2 linked regions of the Microscilla marina ATCC 23134 genome follow. The protein of the gene in region 2 interacts with the protein of the main gene of each other region in a pairwise test. Links are inferred from orthologs where the notes say so. Each region holds a gene or a part of one and is shown on either strand. Other genes may lie near its edges. The genes, in order: topA and M23134_RS25430.

Region 1 (3,396 bases), on a different replicon or contig from region 2:
TCGCCTCAGCTCGTGTCTCCACCATAGCCGTCAGGCTAAGAGGAGCATAGTAAAAAAAATCACTTAAAAATACCGTCACCGCCTCAGCGAGTGTCCCCACGCGCTGATCGAATCGCCAAAATTTGAATACTGAAAGATGTTTCATGAGGAAAAAAAATAGTAGCCTGACGGCTATGGTGTCTTCACGAGCTGATCAGAACTCTGAAAAACACTATTTACAGGCGCTACGACGAGGCGATTTAGCTTTGCTGAGCACCAACATTCATCGGTATCTAAGGACTCGTAAACTCGGTTGTGAAGACACCATAGCCGTCAGGTTAAGCAAACAAGTGTAGAAAATTCACCCCAAAAATACCGCCCAAAGACAGTCTGGTCTCTTGTGAAGACACAAGCGACGGCGGAAAAAAGAGGCTAGCCTGACGGCTATGGTGAAGACACAAACCGAGGCGAAAAAATACAGCCTCCACCAAAACAAGAACCACAAAAAACCTCCCCACTTATCTTCACAGAAAATGGGGAGGTTTTTTTGTTGAATTTCCGGGCAACAGCCCTTGATGGTACTAGCTGTCCTTTTTCTTAGGCGCTGTTTTCTTTTTAGCCGCCGGCTTTTTCTTGGCGGCTGGCTTCTTTTTGGTCGTTGTTTTTTTGGCAGTAGTAGTGGTCGCTTTTTTAGGGGCAGCCGCTCCTTTCTTTTTCTTGTCAGGGGTTTTTTCGGCAAGCTCCAGACACTCGGCAAGCGTAAGCTCTTTGGGGTCTTTGTCTTTGGGTATTTTTACATTCTTTTTGCCCACCTTTATATAAGGTCCATAACGTCCATTGAGCACTTGTACATCGGGGTCTTCGTCAAACGACTTGATAAACTTTTCGGCATCTGCCTTGCGCTTCGCCAAAATCAACTCAATGGCACGCTCGCCTTCTATGGTATAGGGGTCATCTTCTTTCCCCAACGACACAAACTTGCTGTCGTGACGCACATAAGGGCCAAAACGCCCAATGTTTACCTGCATGGGCTTGCCTTCAAACTCGCCCAGGTTGCGCGGCAACTTAAACAATTCCAGGGCTTCTTCCAGGGTAACCGTCTCCAGTCGTTGGTCTTTGCGTAAGCTACTGCGTTGCTTGTCTTCGTCTTCGTTGTCGCCTACTTGCACATAGGCCCCATAGCGCCCAAAAATCACCCATACCTCTTTGCCGTTTTTGGGGTGTTCACCCAACAGCCTTTGCTTGCCCAAAGTGGTCGAGTCAATGTCGGCACTCTTTTCTACTTTTTTGTGAAAACCTCCGTAAAAGCCTTCAATCATTTTTACCCACTCTTGCTTGCCCTGAGAAATCTCATCAAATTGTTTCTCCACATTGGCTGTAAACGAGTAGTCCATGATGCTGTCGAAATGCTGGGTCAGAAAATCGTTGACCAATATGCCTACATCAGTAGGAAACATCTTTCCTTTTTCGGCTCCGGTAGTCTCTGTTTTGGTTTTATCCGTAATTTTATCGCTTTTCAGCTGCAAAAACTGATATTCTCTTTGTTTGCCTTCGCGTTCGCTTTTCTCTACGTAGCCCCGCTTCTGGATGGTAGAAATTGTAGGTGCATAAGTAGACGGACGCCCAATGCCCATTTCTTCCAGTTTTTTTACCAAACTGGCTTCTGTATAACGGGGTGGGTGCTTGGTAAAACGCTCCGTTGCCGACATTTGATCAAGGTTGAGCAACTGCCCCACGGTCAAAGGAGGCAACATGCCCTTGGTAAGTGCATTTTCTTCCTCGTCGTCGTCATCGTTGTCGGTAGACTCTATGTATACCTTCAGAAAACCATCAAAAGTAATGATCTCCCCTTTTGCCTGTAGGTCGGGTACCTGGGCGGGTGGATTGGCTGTTTGATTGTACACTACCGGGTCTATGCCTATAGTGGCTGTAGTACGCTCTAGTTGGGCATCCGCCATTTGTGAGGCAATGGCACGTTTCCAGATCAGTTCATACAGCTTTTCCTCATCCCGGTTATTGCCCGCGCTTTGGGTGTCAAAGCTGGTAGGACGAATGGCTTCGTGCGCTTCCTGAGCACTTGCCGACTTGGTTTTGTATTTTCTTTCTTTGAAGTATTGCGTGCCATAGTTGTTTTCTATGGAGCTTTTGGCGGCTTGAATGGCGTCGTCTGACAAATTGGTAGAGTCAGTACGCATATAAGTAATCTTACCCGCTTCGTATAACTTTTGGGCAAGGCTCATCGTGCGCGATACCGAATAGCGCAGTTTGCGGCTGGCCTCTTGCTGCAGGGTAGAGGTGGTAAAGGGAGGCGCGGGCGATTTTTTGCCGGGTTTTTTCTCCAGTTTTTTTATCTCATAAATAGCCCCTACGCATTTCTCTAAAAACTCACGGGCACTTTCCTGATTGGGCAGTTTTTTGGGCAATTCTGCCACCAAGGTTTTACCACCTTCAAGGGCAAACTCGGCGACCAGCTTAAACGATGAGGAAGGTACAAATTTTTCTATTTCGCGTTCCCGGTCTACTACTATGCGCACTGCCACCGATTGCACCCTGCCAGCAGACAAACCTCCTTTGATCTTTTTCCAAAGAATGGGAGACAGCTCAAAGCCTACCAGCCGGTCGAGAATACGGCGGGCTTGCTGGGCGTTTACCAGGTCTATGTCTATAGTACGGGGCGATTGTATGGCGGTGGTAATGGCTTTTTTGGTGATCTCACGAAAAACAATTCGTTTGGTGTTGGCTTCTGTTAGTTCCAGGGCTTGTTGCAAGTGCCACGAAATGGCTTCCCCCTCACGGTCATCATCCGTTGCCAGCCAAACAGTCTCAGCTTCTTTAGCGAGCTTTTTCAACTCTGCGATCACTTGCTTTTTATCGTTCGAAATAACATAAGTAGGTTTGAAACCATTGGCAATGTCTATAGCATCTTTTTTGGGCAAGTCGCGCACGTGCCCAAAGCTGGACTTTACACTGTAATCTTTACCCAGGTATCCTTCTATTGTTTTTGCCTTCGCAGGAGACTCTACTATAACTAAGTTTTTTGGCATAATTCAGTACTCGTGATTATTGGTTGCTCGCAAATATGAGTTATTTTTAAGTAAAAACACAAATAGTGAAGCGAACTTAAACAGAATTTAAAATTAGATTAGGTGCTATTTCAAGTAAAACGGAAAAAATAAAGTATTCCAAGAGAACAAAGTATTTTGTGGGTGGGCGATGAAAAAAATCTTTGCATAGCCAAAGCTATGGAACTATTTTTTGAAGAAGCCCATCCGCCAAAGACATCGTTTGGTGGAGTAGGTTATTTTTATAGTTTTACCAAGGTTGTCAAAGTCAAAATCTTACACAATGATTTGCCAGAGCCTTGTAAGTAACTTCTATCGTAAAAAACAACAAAAGGTTTTATTATACAGGCAAAAA
Region 2 (3,129 bases):
TAGTGTGTACTTCTTGTCTAAATTTTCCCGGTCTTTGTTATTTTCTTCCTTGTAGTCTTCTACTGATACTATTTCAAATGTACTCTCAGGAAATTTGTCTGCCGCAAAAAAGTCTTTGCTTAGCAAGTGTGTCACCAGTTTACCGTTGCCCTCTTCATCAGCGGGAATATCTAATACTTTCAGGCTTTTAATATCAATAATAAAGCTTCCTCCTGTTAACTTTCCCTCTTTTATGGCAACTGAGCCACTTTTGAGGCCAAAAGCTCCATTGTGCTTATCTACCAGTTTGGTGCCCACCCAGGTAACTTTACTGCTTGCCTGGTCTACATTCATAGTAGTAGCGTTAGTCACTGCTGTTGTGTCTACTTTTTTGGCGTCTCCGGTTTTTGCTTTATCACTCTTAGGCGATTCGCTGCATCTTACAAACAAGAAGGCAACAGAAAGTACCAATGCGAATGTTAAAAATCTTGAAGTATTCATTTTTATGAGGTTTTTAAATTTGGTTTCGTTTTAAATACGATACAAATATATGTAGTTACATTAAAAGTAAAAACATATAAACAAAAAAAGTAACAAAATTTTACCAAATGAACAGGTTGTGTTGTTGTGCTAGTACCTTAAACATTAAGTAAATGCCCTCTTATTTGGGATGAGTTTTGTTTTCTGACGCACTTCAAAAATCGCGCAGAGTTAGTTTACAATTCCGATGCATATCGGAACCGGAGCTACGCAAATTTTTTTAAGTAAAGTCAGCGAGCTAAAGACTCCGAATAATGTAGCAGGAATTTAGTTCCCAGTGCACTAATTAACCCATCAACAGGGTTTATGTTTTTAGCAAAGTGTCAAACTCTATGTAGAGAATAAAGTGTTTTTTTTTGTGAGCGGATTTTCTAGAGTATGTATTTTGTAAATGGGGTGATTTTATAGCTTTATTTGAGAGCAGGAGGAATAAAAAAAGCCACCCAAATCTAAGAATTTGAGTGGCTTTCTGTTGCCCGACTAGGGCTCGAACCTAGACTCTTCTGAACCAAAATCAGACGTGTTGCCAGTTACACCATCGGGCAAGTTGCATTTGAAAAATTTATGTTTTGTTGCCCGACTAGGGCTCGAACCTAGACTCTTCTGAACCAAAATCAGACGTGTTGCCAGTTACACCATCGGGCATTTTTGTCAAATGCTCTGCAAAGGTAAGAGGTTGTTTATTTAAATGCAAGAACAGATGTTAAATTTTTATACAAAAAATAAAAAAAACGCTTTATTTAGAAGTTGTTTGCTTGTAATGATTTGATTTTCAATACTTTATTGAATTTGAAAAATGTTAAAAAAATATTTTTGAGGGTATAATTTTGTAACCTGTACACGATTTATCGTCAGTAAAAAAACAAGGGAATACCTTACTCTACGCCACCTTCTAATACCTTAAGCGGATGCATTTTGCCAAATGTGGTAGCCACCTCTTCAAACAATTTATTACGAATGGCAAGGGTCATTGTACAGTTCATGGCTTGCTCTTGTGTCACAATCTCTAGTGCATAGTCTTTAATCATTTTCATGACCAGGTTCATTTGGTCATACTCAAACTGAATGCTGATATTTTGTGTCATTAATTTCTCTTCCACTTTGGCGGCTTCCAGTGCTTCAGCTGCGGCAGTTTTATAGGCGTTGATCAATCCGCTTACGCCTAGTTTGGTTCCGCCAAAATAGCGCACAACTACCACCAAAACATTGGTGAGGTCAAACGAGCGTATTTGCCCTAAAATAGGGTCGCCCGCCGAGTGTTTAGGTTCTCCATCGTCGCTGGCGCGAAATGCCTGTTGGTGGGCACCCAACACAAAAGCATAGCAATGGTGACGGGCATCGTAGTACTTTTTTCTTAGCTCATCCTGGCAAGATTTTATTTCCTCTTCGGTGTGTACTGGATAGGCAAACGCAAAAAACTTGCTTCCTCGATCTTTAAAAAATCCCTCCGATGGAGCCGTAATCATTTGGTAAGTATCTTTCATTATTTTTCTTTTATGTTGAACCGTAACAAGGAATGAGTATCAGGCATCACCCAGCACTCAAACAACCTAAAGTGCCTTCAATGCTTTTTTAATCACTTTTTTTAGCCATTCGTACTCGGTATGCTTGCGGGCTTGTTTATACAGTTCTTTAGCCATTTTTTGGCTTTTTTTGTCTGTTTTTTTGGCAGCAATACGTGCCAGCCCTGCTTTTGCCAGTGCTCTATAGTCACGGCTGTAGCGTTGGTCAAATCCTTTGATGTGAATAGCTTGTTGGTAAAGCATTTGTGCTTGCTTATCATTTTTTTGTAGCTTTTCGGCGATCATCCCCTCTAGGGTAAGACTGCCCACCTGGTAAATCGGCAAAGATTGTAATTTAAATCTGGCAAAATAGTTTTGGGCTTCGTAGTAGCGTTCCAAGTGTACCAAACATTCGGCGTATTTAAGGGCAAAAAATGGGTTTTTAGGGAAGGTGTTTGTCAGGTGAGCAAAAGCAAGCGATGCCTGGTAAATATTAGCTTCATATTTAAGATAAATATCGCCCAGAAAAACCCAGGATTCCTGGCGGGTAAACAAGGCTTTTTGCGTAGCGGTGCGCAAATGTGCCAATCCTTTGTTTTTATCGCCCGAAGGAAAAAACACCATAAAGGGTTTGATAATAGGACGACTTTGGGGGAATTGCTTGGCGTAATACCTATACAGGCCAGTAGAGAAATGGAATTCACTGAAGTCATCGGTTTTTTTAAACCCTTGTTTTATGGCTCGATACGCCCGCCGTCCGTGACTTACAGCACTACGCAACGAACCCGTTTCTACCTCGGCAAGTGCCTTAAGCCCATACGCCATTAGTTTGAAAAAAACACCCTCCACATCTTTTTTGTTGGCTTTGAGGCGTGCCTCAGACAATTTAGCACAGTGGTTGAGCAGCTTTTCGTATGTGACAAACTGTGGGTGATTTTTTTCCAGGGGCAGGTATTGCCAGTGAAGCACCAACGCTTTGAGCAAGTAATAGGAGGGGTGATTGCTGTAGCTTGAGGGTAGGCTTGCTATGGTTTGGTTTGCTTGAGCAAATTCCCAGTTATAAATCCGTTGAAGTGCCTTAAGCATGGTTTGTTGTTGGGCTTTATCA

What was found.
Region 1: the proteins of M23134_RS25430 (region 2) and topA interact in binary tests that used the Escherichia coli proteins (3 or more experiments, as listed by UniProt). The link is inferred for Microscilla marina ATCC 23134 from one-to-one orthologs.

The regions. Positions count from the first base shown.
Region 1 is NZ_AAWS01000008.1:238,222-241,617, forward strand. What follows is about bases 293-3,359. They hold topA (type I DNA topoisomerase), read right to left. Parts: upstream 3,024-3,359; coding sequence 561-3,023; downstream 293-560. Other genes in these bases: M23134_RS41015 (hypothetical protein), read left to right, coding at 293-335. Outside these bases: M23134_RS09325 (hypothetical protein), read right to left, coding at 1-145; more of M23134_RS41015, read left to right, coding at 144-292. UniProt on the Escherichia coli protein: Releases the supercoiling and torsional tension of DNA, which is introduced during the DNA replication and transcription, by transiently cleaving and rejoining one strand of the DNA duplex.
Region 2 is NZ_AAWS01000035.1:821-3,949, forward strand. What follows is about bases 200-2,999. They hold M23134_RS25430 (IMPACT family protein), read right to left. Parts: upstream 2,004-2,999; coding sequence 1,395-2,003; downstream 200-1,394. Other genes in these bases: M23134_RS25415 (YceI family protein), read right to left, coding at 200-480; M23134_RS25435 (hypothetical protein), read right to left, coding at 2,070-2,999. Outside these bases: more of M23134_RS25415, read right to left, coding at 1-199; more of M23134_RS25435, read right to left, coding at 3,000-3,129.